Regions from separate parts of the Shewanella donghaensis genome, predicted to be linked through region 3. Evidence: predicted binding sites of a transcription regulator. Region 3 holds the regulator's gene; each other region holds the start of a gene.
What was found. The regulator LexA, encoded in region 3, represses DNA repair genes until DNA is damaged. The targets are predictions, from matches to a motif close to TACTGTATNNNNATACAGTA.
Positions count from the first base shown of each region.

Region 1: the regulator LexA is predicted to act here: its motif matches at 2,163-2,182, upstream of FPK91_RS20830 (DNA topoisomerase III).
Region 2: the regulator LexA is predicted to act here: its motif matches at 1,825-1,844, upstream of dinB (DNA polymerase IV).

Region 1 is NZ_CP041783.1:4,893,795-4,898,091, forward strand. Features, by position in the region: gene FPK91_RS20820 (CvpA family protein) at 1-458, shown strand, start outside; gene purF (amidophosphoribosyltransferase) at 492-2,003, shown strand; gene FPK91_RS20830 (DNA topoisomerase III) at 2,204-4,234, shown strand.
Region 2 is NZ_CP041783.1:2,015,255-2,019,551, forward strand. Features, by position in the region: gene FPK91_RS08620 (aminoacyl-histidine dipeptidase) at 1-550, shown strand, start outside; gene dinB (DNA polymerase IV) at 658-1,746, opposite strand; gene bfr (bacterioferritin) at 1,959-2,426, opposite strand; gene bfr (bacterioferritin) at 2,439-2,909, opposite strand; gene nqrM ((Na+)-NQR maturation NqrM) at 3,279-3,500, opposite strand; gene FPK91_RS08645 (FAD:protein FMN transferase) at 3,548-4,297, opposite strand, start outside.
Region 3 is NZ_CP041783.1:2,937,778-2,942,074, reverse strand. Features, by position in the region: gene coxB (cytochrome c oxidase subunit II) at 1-731, opposite strand, end outside; gene FPK91_RS12460 (cell division inhibitor SulA) at 1,162-1,668, opposite strand; gene lexA (transcriptional repressor LexA) at 1,665-2,282, opposite strand; gene plsB (glycerol-3-phosphate 1-O-acyltransferase PlsB) at 2,443-4,297, shown strand, end outside.

The sequences.
Region 1 (4,297 bases), 2.0 Mb from region 3:
TTATCGGCCTATCAACTGTCATCAGTTTGATACGCGGATTTGCCAAAGAAGCCATGTCCCTAGTGGTATGGTTCGCTGCTTTTTTTATTGCTAGCCAATTTTATCAAGATCTTGCTGTTCACCTAACTCAGATGAACGACGAGATGCTGCGTAACGGCGTTGCTATTGCTATTTTATTTATCGCAACACTGCTACTTGGTGCCCTAGTTAACTACGTATTAGGTCAGTTAGTCTCCAAAACAGGTTTATCAGGTACCGATCGTGTACTTGGCCTTTGTTTTGGCGCAATACGCGGGGCGTTAATCGTCAGCGCACTATTATTTTTCATGGATGCTTTTACCGGTGCTTCAAGTCAAGACTGGTGGACGGATTCAGAACTTGTACCCCAATTTGGTGTGGTTATTCAGTGGTTTTTTGACTATTTGGAAAACACCTCCAGCTTTGTACCCAAAATATAAATATAAAACATCTTACAATGAGGAAGCTTACCCATGTGTGGTATCGTCGGAATAGTTGGTCAGTCATCGGTTAATCAAACCATTTATGATGCGTTGACCGTGCTTCAGCACCGTGGTCAAGATGCAGCAGGTATCGTGACTGTGGACAAAAGTGCATTTCGTTTACGTAAGGCAAATGGACTCGTTAAAGACGTATTCGAAATTAAGCATATGCAGCGCCTTCAAGGTAATGCAGGTATTGGGCACGTTCGTTATCCAACTGCGGGTAGCTCTAGTGCATCAGAAGCTCAACCTTTTTATGTTAACTCGCCATTTGGTATTTCCTTAGCCCACAACGGTAACTTAACTAATACAGTTGAACTTGCTGAAGGGCTGGTTAAAAAGCGTCGTCATGTGAATACCACCTCTGATTCAGAAGTGTTATTAAACTTACTTGCTAATGAACTTCAAGAAACGCGCAGCTTAACGTTGAGCGCTGATGAAGTATTTGATGCTGTGGCAAAAGTACACGCGCAAACCCGCGGTGCTTATGCAGCAGCAGCCATGATCATTGGCCAAGGTTTAGTGGCATTTCGCGACCCATTTGGTATTCGTCCATTAGTGTTAGGTAAGCATGAAACACCAACGGGCACTGAATACATGGTTGCATCGGAAAGTGTTGCACTCGATGCTGTTGGCTTTGAAGTCATGCGCGATGTAGCACCAGGTGAAGCGGTTTATATTTCACTTGATGGTCAGTTGTTTACTCGCCAATGTGCTGTTGAGCCTAGCTACTCACCTTGTATTTTTGAATTTGTTTACTTTGCGCGTCCGGATTCGACTATCGATAAAATGTCGGTATATGCTAGCCGTGTAAATATGGGGGCTAAATTAGGCGCGAAAATTCAGAAAGAATGGGAAGATCATGACATTGATGTTGTTATCCCTATTCCTGAAACATCTTGCGATATCGCCCTTGAAATTGCCCGCTGTATGGAACTGCCTTACCGTCAAGGTTTTGTTAAAAATCGTTATATTGGCCGTACTTTCATTATGCCGGGTCAACAAGAGCGTAAGAAATCTGTTCGTCGCAAACTTAACGCAATCAAAACTGAATTTGAAGGCAAAAACGTGTTGCTTGTGGATGATTCAATTGTTCGTGGTACCACTTCTGAACAAATCATTGAAATGGCACGTGATGCTGGCGCAAAGAAAGTTTACTTTGCTTCTGCTGCACCTGAAATTCGTTTCCCAAATGTTTATGGTATTGATATGCCAACCACCAATGAGCTAATTGCTCACGGTCGTGACGCAGATGAAATTGCTAAAATCATTGGCGCGGATGGTATTATTTTCCAAGACTTAACGGACTTGGTTGATGCTGTCGGTATGGAAAACCCTGAAATTAAGCGTTTTGAAACGTCTGTATTTGATGGGCAGTACATTACCAACGATGTTGATCAAGCTTACTTAGATCACCTTACTCAGTTACGTAATGATGATGCAAAAGCCAATAGTAAAGATATTGGTACTAACTTAGAAATGCATAACGTGTGTCATCCTTAAACGTTTTCTAGGCTAGATTTTTGATGAAAAGCCAGCAGTTTGCTGGCTTTTTTGCATTTTGAGCTTTTGGTCGTTCTTAATAAATTACCATTTTTTACCCAAATATCTTCTCGCGTTAAAGTAAAACGGTTGCAGTTAATTAAGGTCTGGGCTAAATTGTACTGTAATTTCATACAGTGCTTTAAAAGTATAATAAATTTATGATCCTCTACATTGCTGAAAAACCGAGTTTAGGCCGCGCGATTGCTGACGTATTACCAAAACCTCATAAAAAAGGTGATGGTTTTATAATGAGTGCAAATGGTGATTGTGTTTCTTGGTGTATTGGACATTTATTAGAGCAGGCTGAACCAGATGCCTACGATCCCGCTTATAAATCATGGCAACTAGCCCATTTACCTATCGTGCCTGCTAAGTGGAAGCTAAAACCCAAAACCAATACTCGGACTCAGCTCAGTACGTTAAAAAAACTCATCAAACAGGCATCGAGTTTAGTTAACGCAGGCGATCCTGATAGAGAAGGGCAGTTACTGGTTGATGAAGTGATATCCCATGCTGGTGTCAAGGCAGACAAGCTTGCTCAAACTCAACGTTTACTGATTAGTGACCTTAACCCATCAGCCGTTAAACGCGCCTTAGGGCAGATGCGAACCAATAAAGAGTTTGTACCTCTATCGACATCAGCTTTAGCTCGTAGTCGCGCTGATTGGCTCTACGGTATGAATATGACCCGTGCTTATACTATCCAAGGTAAAAAAGTAGGTTATCAAGGTGTACTGTCAGTTGGCCGCGTGCAAACGCCAGTGTTAGGGTTGGTAGTGAGACGAGATGAAGAGATTGCTCATTTTCAACCTAAAGCATTCTATGAAGTCTTGGCTCATTTACTCACAGACAAACAACAAACTTTTACCGCTAAGTGGAAACCCAGTGAAGCCTGTCAGCCATATATGGATGAAGAAGGCAGAGTATTAGCCAAAGGCTTAGCAGAAAACGTAGTTGGGCGTATTGCCAATAAACCGGGTGAAGTCACTAAGCTAGAATCAAAGAATAAACGTCAAAACCCACCGTTGCCTTATAGTTTATCAAGTCTTCAAATTGATGCCGCAAAACGGTTTGGTATGAGCGCCAAAGAAGTGCTTGATACCTGTCAGAGCTTATATGAAAGACATAAATTAATTACCTACCCTCGTTCGGATAGTCGTTACTTACCTGCAGAACAACATGGCCTTGCACCACAAGTTATTCGTGCTGTGTTAAGCAATGATGCTGGCTTAACTTCTAAGGCTGATTCGCCTAATGCTAAGCTTAAATCTAAAGCGTGGAATGATAAAAAAGTTGATGCCCACCATGCAATAATTCCAACGGAAAAAGTAACAAACCTTTCAAATCTGTCAACCAGAGAAGCGCAAATATATTCTCATGTTGCAAGACAATACCTAGCCCAGTTTTATCCTGCTTATATTTACGATGAGACGGTTGTAGAAGTCACTATTGCTGGTGGGCTATTTACCACTAAAGCCAAGGTCGAACTGTCATTAGGTTGGAAAGTGCTGTTTTCAAAAAATGCAGATAAACAAGAAACTGAAAATGATGAGCTAGCGACATTACCACCACTGGCTAAGGGCCAAATTCTGCATTGTGAACGTGGGCAATTACTTGAAAAAATAACCCAACCACCAAAGCATTTTACTGATGCGACTTTGCTCGGCGCAATGACAGGGATTAATCGCTATGTTACCAATAGTGAAGTGAAGAAAATTTTAAAAGACACCGACGGCCTTGGTACCGAGGCCACTCGGGCAGGTATTATTGAATTACTCTTTAATCGCGGGTATTTATTGAGGCAGGGTAAATCGATTATCGCCACCCCAGTAGGCGTTGGATTGATTAATTCTTTACCTGAGAGCGCTACTACACCTGATATGACGGCATTATGGGAAAGTAGTCTGGATGCGATAAGCCAAAAGCAGCTCAGATATGATGCCTTCATGGAGCCATTATTGACTCAGTTACATCAATTGATTGAGCAAGCCTCCAACCAATTGCCTACTGCTTTACAAGGGATCGCAGGGCCTGGATATAAAAGTAAGTATAAGAAGAGCCGCGGTGCGGCTAATAATGGTTACAAGCGCAAAGCTACCTCAACTAAAAATTCAGCAGCTAAAAGCTCGACAAGTAATAACGCTACAAAGAGTGCAGGTAAGGTAAAACGTACTGCTGGTAAAAAGTAGCTAAAGTTAACTGGGCTAGGTTAATCATAACTAAACTAATCAAATTTATACAAAATAAACCAC
Region 2 (4,297 bases), 920 kb from region 3:
AATTGATACGCCAGAAAAAGTGATGGATGAAGAGGCGCAAAATACCTTAGTTGATTTATTGCATGTCTGCCCTAACGGTGTCATTCGTATGAGCGATGAAGTTGAAGGCGTGACTGAAACCTCACTTAATCTGGGTGTTATCAATACTGAAAACGAATCAGTTGAAGTGCTATGTCTTATTCGTTCGTTGATTGATTCTGGCCGTGTTCAAATTGAGACTCAATTAACGGCATTGGCAAACCTTTCTGGCGCGAGTATCGACTTATCAGGTGCATACCCTGGTTGGAAGCCTGATAACAGTTCACCAGTAATGGCAATTGTTCGTGATACTTACAATGACATATACAAGAAAGACCCAACCATCATGGTCATTCATGCAGGTCTTGAGTGTGGTTTATTCAAAGAGCCTTACCCAACAATGGATATGGTTTCAATTGGTCCAACCATTCGTTACCCACATAGCCCTGATGAGAAGGTTAATATCACCACTGTTGGTCAATACTGGGAACTACTGCTTGCGGTATTAGAGCGTATTCCAGCAAAAGGTTAATCTTCAAAGTTAAGTTTTACTTTGCTAGTACTAAGCGAGTTTAATAAAAAGGCTGCCCTATTCTTGATATAAGATAAGGCAGCCTTTTTGTATATATAAGTTTCTAATTAAAACTGTAAATCTAACTGCTCATTATTATCATCTGGTAACACTTCAGACAGACTATTATCAGCCAAACCAACACTGACACCAATTAACCTAATCCCTCGCTCGTTGGCTCGCTCTAATGCTTGAGTTAACAATGTCTGAAACAAGTTAATCGAAATTTCATCACTGCGATGTTCAATCGTTGTTTGCTTAAAATCATTAAACTTAAGCTTGACCACTTGTTTATGTATTTGTCGGTCTTTCGCACTTCGGTGTACCCGAGTAATCAGCTCTTGAATGAGTTGCGGCATAACATTATTACATTGCTCTAAGCTATAAATATCCTGCGCCAATGTGGTTTCAACGCCCACTGATTTCCTTACTCTGTTTGGACTGATTTGCCGAGGGTCAATGCCCTGTGAACGCTCAATTAATACTCGGCCAAACTTGCCGAACGCTGCAATCAATTTATCACTAGGATACCGCTGAACATCATCACAAGTTTCAAGTCCAAGCGCTGATAACTTAGCAGAGGTGACTTTACCCACCCCAGGTATTTTTTTTAATGCCAATGGATTAACGAATGCTGTGATCTCATCGGGTGTAATCACATATTGGCCATTAGGTTTATTTAAATCGGAGGCGATTTTGGCGAGAAACTTTATCGGTGCAACGCCTGCTGAAGCGGTCAATCCAGTCACTTGGAAAATTTCAGCACGAATAGCTTCCGCTATCAGAGTGGCGCTACCCTTACATTCATCGCAATCAGTAACATCAAGGTAAGCTTCGTCCAGTGATAAAGGCTCAACCAAATCAGTATAGCGGTGGAAAATCTCACGAATTTGCACTGATACAGACTTATAAACATCCATTCGTCCTGGGACTAAAATTAAATCAGGACAGAGCTTTAAGGCATGATAACTCGACATGGCAGAGCGAACACCAAATTGCCGCGCTTCGTAACTGCAGGTACTGATCACCCCTCGACGGTCACTTCTACCACCCACAGCAATGGGTTTGCCCCGTAATTCAGGAAAATCACGCATCTCGACTGCTGCAAAATAGCAGTCCATATCAATGTGAATGATTTTACGAAGTGTGTTTGCCATAGTGAGTAGTTATACCAGACCAAAGTAAGAACATAATAAAGTCAATAATAGCGAATTAATAATGGACTGTACACTTAACACTGTATAAATAAACAGTGTGGTATGAAAGTTGTGGTTAATGCTACAAAAGTAATCACTAGCAGCCGACAGCGCTTAAAAATGATACAAAAAAGCCCAGCATGAGCTGGGCTTTATAATCACACTACAGACTTTTACATTTTAGTCTGTAGGTAATTCTGTAAACCAACGCGATCAATTAATCGAATTTGTTTTTCTAGCCAGTACATATGATCTGACTCGGTATCATCTAGCAATACTTCTAAAATTTCACGGGATTGGAAATCACCTTTTGCTTCACACAAGGCAATGACTTCACGTAAATGATCAGCTACCTGATATTCGTAGTTCAAATCGTTTTTCAGCATTTCTTCAACATCTTTACCGATGTTAAGTGCTTCACGGCTTGCTACGTCAGGTGTACCTTCTAAAAATAAAATACGTTGTACTAATTTGGCTGCGTGGGCTTTCTCGTCATCTGACTCATGTAAGATACGCGTATAAAGCTCATCAAATCCCCAATCTTCGTACATGTGTGCATGCACAAAGTATTGATCCATTGCTGACAACTCACCGGTTAATAATGCATTTAAAGCTGCAATAACTTCTGGATTACCTTTCATTTTGGCTTCCTATTAATCTTTAATTTGTGATTGAAGGTAGTTCTGAATACCGGTTTGGTTAATCAGTTCTTTTTGAGATTCGATCCAATCAAGATGCTCTTCTTCATCTTCGAGTAAGTCTTCTAATAAATCACGAGTCACATAGTCACGCTCAGCTTCACATAGCTTGATTGAATCACGTAAAATAGCTAATTGCTCAACGACGGCTTGCTCATCACAATCCAGCATTTCCTCACAATGCTCACCAATACGTAGCTTGTCGAGTTGCTGAAGGTTAGGTAAACCTTCCAAAAATAAAACGCGTTCAATTAACTTGTCAGCATGCTTCATATCTTGAATAGATTTTTTGTATTCTTTTTCATTAAGATTTTCTAAACCCCAATGCTTAAACATACGCGCGTGCAAGAAATATTGGTTAATGGCAGTGAGCTCACATGTCAGTACGCGATTAAGCTGACTAATAACTTTTGGATGGCCTTTCATGATTTTGTCCTTAAGATGCTAGATTGATCTGGATCAATTTCCAATAGAATAGTACATGTAGAGCCTAAAAACAAATTCCCTTTAATATCATAAGCTTAGTATTGATAACCATTATCATTATAACTTAGGTTATTATCTAGCTTAGCTTTAAAGTCACGGGGAGATTTCCTAATAGAATCACGCCTCTAGCTATAGCACCAATTATACCAAGGTGACATAGGTCCCAATAATGTCTGTAGATGTTAACTTAAATTAGTTTTGTAAATTTTGTATCGGCTGCAAAAAAGCCCACTTGAAGTGGGCTTAATACTGGTTCGAGGCGACTAAACTAACTGATTAACGCAGATAATTTACGTAACCAAGCCTGAGCTAAATAATGCGGTTTTGATTTAGCTTTGCTTCTCGTTCAGCTTCAGCCATTCTGCGTTTACGCTTGTCGCAAGGATCATCACAATCACAGGCTTTCTCAATGCCCAAAACGCCTAATCCACCACAGCTACCTTCTACAGCTTTACGCTTAACGATATAGCCGACTGACATCAATAAAAAGAATAATAACAACACTACAAAGGCTGCGATAAAGGTACTCATAAACATCTCCAACTTAATTTTGTCATCATATAGACATTCAAATGCGATTAACGAATGTAAGGCGCAAATGCTTCACTATAAAAAACTTCATAATTATCTTCATCTTTTTCAATTAGCATTACCGGTAATTTTTCACGGTCCGCTAACGCTAAAGACTCTTCCGTACCTAGTACCATCATTGCTGTTGCGTACGCATCAGCTGTCATACTGCTTGGATGTAAAACGGTTACCGACGCTAATTTATGCTTAATCGGATACCCCGTTCTCGGGTCTATCAAATGAGAAAAACGTTCGCCGTTTTCTTCATAGTAAATTCTATAATCACCCGATGTCGCTAACGCCATGTTGCCAGGTTCTACAACTTGCTGGATAACAGCACCTTCAGTTGACGGTTTTTCTACCGCAATACGCCAAGGAGAACCGTCATTTTTGACACCTTTGACACTGATCTCGCCGCCGATTTCAACTAGGTAACCATCAACATTGTATTTGTTCAATAGACTAGCAATTTTATCAACCCCGTAGCCTTTAGCAAGAGATGATAGATCAACATAGATATCTGGATTGGTTTTAGTCAGTTTTAAACCTTTAATATTAAAACCGTTAATATCCGCTTTGTCTTTTACGCGCGCTATTTGTTCAGGGGTTGGTATTTCTGTAGGACGCTTATCAGGTCCAAAACCCCATAAATTAATCAGTGGCCCTAAGGTGATATCCAATGCACCATTAGTTGTATCATAAAGGCGAAGGCCTTCTTTGAACACAGTAATCGTATCAGCTGATACCGTTAAACTTTG
Region 3 (4,297 bases):
TCTGCTTCAGATACGGCTTCAACCACAATCGGCATAAAGCCATGGTCTTTACCGCATAACTCTGCACATTGGCCGCGATAGGTGCCGATTTTATCGATTTTAGTCCACGCTTCATTGATGAAACCAGGATTGGCATCTTTCTTAACGGCAAATGCAGGCACCCACCAAGAATGGATAACATCATCGGAAGTCATTAAGAAACGCACTTTTCTATCGATAGGCAAAACTAACGGCTTATCTACTTCTAATAAGTAAGTCTCCGTTTTAGCTTCGGTACCTGTGATTTGCGCCGCAGGGGTTGAAAGTAAGCTGAAAAACTCGACGTCTTCATTAAAATAGCTGTAATGCCATTTCCATTGTGAGCCGGTTATTTTGATGGTCAGTTCTGCATCGCTAGGATCTTCCATCGCAATCAAAGTTTTCGTTGCTGGAATGGCCATGCCGATAAGAATGACAAATGGCAATACAGTCCAAGCTATTTCAACTTTGGTACTATCGTGAAAGTCTGCTGCAACAGCACCTTTTGATTTTCTGTGATAGATCATCGAATAAATCATGATCCCAAAGACCACAACACCAATGGCACAACAGATATATAAAATTATCATGTGAAGGTCATAAACCTTACCACTGATATCTGTCACACCTTGAGTCATGTTTAGTGGCATTTCAGCCGCAGTGAGTGGGGCTGCAAGCAACGCCACCATTAATCCGTACAACATTCGCTTCACAAGACTACTCCTCTGCTAATTGCGAAATGCAATTACAAAGAAAAGCCACACAGTAATACTCTGCTCTATGCAAACTTTTCATTCCCGAAAAAGTTTGATCTTTTCAAAGTACACGGTGGCTTTGAGCTTGAAAACTCAATTATTTTATGGTTTTACGCTGCCACACTTGTACCTAATACTGAACTTATCAATTTTATTTGACGCTTTACATTCAAGGCTTTCTATACCGCATGGTACCAGCTCAATCTTTTATAGCGTTTGTCGCCGTCTATCATTTATTACTCGAAAGTCACAACAATTGTTACCTTCTTGTTAACTACACTACTTGGAGTTTAAATATTGATCAAGATCACTTTTACATCTAATTTGCTGAATAAAAGCGAAAAAAAAGCCCCTCACCAAAGTGAAGGGCTTTTTTATCAGTGCTTTCTTAGTGAAAAGAAGCCAGATTTAATGTATTTGTTGTTGCTGAAGTCGCTGATAATGTTTGCTCATCACGTAAGTGAGTATTTACATCTTCAATAATTAGCCCTTGAGCTAAAGCGCTTTTGGCAACCAACTGAATGCGGCGATTATCGCGAGAATCTAATGGTGTCGTCCAAGTAATTACTGCACTTGACGTACCACTTGTCAGTGCTTTTTCCATTGCCCACAGTGTTTCAACTTCATCTTTGGTATGAACCAACAAAACTCTGTCCATGCGAACATTAGCATTGGCAAGGATTTGTTTATAGCCGATATGTGGCGCATTAATCAGCACAATCCAACGACCTTGCTGACTTAAAACCGCGAGTTCACTACATAATTGCGTTAACTCTGTTAAGCCTTGGTTCTGGGTGCGCTTAGTTTCAATACCTTGTTTTACTGGTATTGAGTCAGAGACCATATCAACCCATAAACCTGGATGACGGGGTGCATTACCTATTAATGTGTTCATAACCAACCTCCATTACGAATAACGCCAACAGCAAGCCCTTCAATCGTTAGGTTTTGGCAGTTTAAATCTACTTTAATTGGCTCATATTCATCATTCTCTGCATGCAGATAGATAATATTGCCTTTCTTTTCAAATCTTTTAACGGTGACGTCGTCTTCTAAACGTGCAACAACAACTTGACCATTGGTCGCTGTTTGCATTTTATGCACAGCGAGTAAATCACCCTCTAAAATACCAATATCTTTCATACTGTCGCCACGAACACGTAGTAAAAAATTGGCATTGGGTTTAAACATTTCTGGGTCAACTTGGAAATACTGTTCAACATGTTCCTGAGCAAGGATGGGTTCACCTGCAGCCACTTGGCCGATAAGCGGTAAGCCTGCTTCAACTTCCTCTTCAACTTGCACCATACGAATACCGCGAGAGGTACCAGGAATAATTTCAATACAGCCTTTTTTGGCGAGCGCTTTTAAATGCTCTTCTGCAGCATTAGCACTTTTAAAGCCTAATCGAGTAGCAATTTCTGCACGAGTCGGTGGCATACCAGTTTCGGCGATATTACATTTAATAAGCTCTAATATTTCAGCTTGGCGTGGCGTTAAAGGTCTCATATTGATTCCTGTTTTTATATACAGTGACTGTCATTATATACAGTATTTTTAATCGTGCAAGTATTAACCATTAATTTTTACAATTAATGTAGGTTAGGGAATCTGAACAAGAATCTGGTATTCTATGCGCAATAAATTGATGTTGAAAATGCGAACACTCATGTTAAAACCTGATTCAATCATTGCAAAATCATTACGTTGGATACAAAAACTCATGGTGCACACTGTTGTTGTGCCAGAGGATCCATTTGCCGATCTGAACTTAGACCCAGATAAACCAGTGGTCTATGTAATGAAGACAGAATCACTCAGTGATATTGCTGCTTTAAATGAAGTGACGGCTAAATACGGCTTACCGAGCCCCTATGAGAGACTAGACGTAGATGGTTTAAATACACCGAGAATTGTGTGTGTTGAAGGTCGTAAACCTTTGTTTGGTAAACGTTTAAGTGGCGATAAGTTTGTGGATAATTTCACAAAGCTACTAACATTACATAAGAAAAATAATGAGCTAGATATTCAGTTGGTTCCGGTTAGCCTATATTGGGGACGTATTCCTGGTAAAGAAGACGATACCATCACTGCTGCTGTTTTTGAGCGTGAAAATCCAACTTGGCTGCGTAAATGGTTGATGATTTTGTTTTTAGGCCGTCACAGCTTTGTGCAGTTTTCAAATGCGATGTCATTACGCTATATGGCTGATGAACATGGTACTGACGTCAGTATTGCTCACAAGCTTATTCGTGTTGCACGGGTTCACTTTAGACGTCAACGTAAAGTGATGACGGGCCCGCAACTGCCGAATCGCCAAGCGATGTTCAACTCATTATTAAAATCTGAGGCGATCACTAAAGCGATTAAAGAAGAAGCGGTTAACAAAAAAATATCAGAAGAAAAAGCCCGCGAAAAAGCGATTGAATATTTAGATGAAGTTGCTGCAGATTACTCTGATAGCTTAGTCCGTATTGCAGAGCGTTTTCTCACTTGGCTGTGGAACAAGTTATACAGTGGTATTAGCATTAAAAGTGCTGAGCAAGTGCGTAAACTGCATCATGATGGTCACGAAATTGTTTATGTGCCGTGTCATCGTAGCCATATGGATTACTTACTGCTTTCATACATACTGTATTACCAAGGTATGGTGCCGCCGCATATTGCCGCAGGTATTAATTTGAATTTCTGGCCTGCAGGGCCTATGTTCCGCCGTGGTGGTGCATTCTTTATTCGCCGTAGTTTTAACGGCAACAAACTTTATACCGCGGTATTCCGTGAATACTTAGATCAGCTATTTGCTAAAGGCTATTCGGTTGAATACTTCACTGAAGGTGGTCGTTCGCGTACCGGTCGTTTATTAGCGCCTAAAACTGGCATGTTAGCGATGACGGTTAACTGTGTACTGCGCGGAATCGAACGCCCAGTCACTCTGGTGCCTGTTTATTTAGGCTATGACCATGTGATGGAAGTGTCGACTTATCACAAAGAGTTAAGCGGCAAGAAAAAGCAAAAAGAATCCGTTTGGCAGGTATTTGGAGCATTGCGTAAATTAGGTAACTTTGGTCAAGGTTATGTCAATTTTGGTGAGCCGATTAATGTGCAAAATTTCTTGAATGAACAATCGCCTAATTGGCGTGAAGAGATTGCCAAAGACCCAGATCAAAAGCCTTCATGGTTAACGCCTGCGGTTAATGTACTGGCGAATAAAGTCATGACTAACATCAATGGTGCAGCCGCTGCGAGTTCAGTGACATTAACCAGCATGGTGTTATTGGCATCAGAGCAAAATGCATTAGAGCGTACCGAGCTTGAGAGACAATTAGATTTATATCTTAAAATCTTAAAAGATGTGCCATACACTCAGTATGCGTCTGTTGCTGATGGTTCATCTCATGATTTAGTTGAACAGTGTTTATCATTGAATAAGTTCACTTCAACGACAGATGCAATGGGCGAAATCATTTCTATTGATGATAAATCAGTCATTGCCATGAGCTATTATCGCAATAACATTATTCATC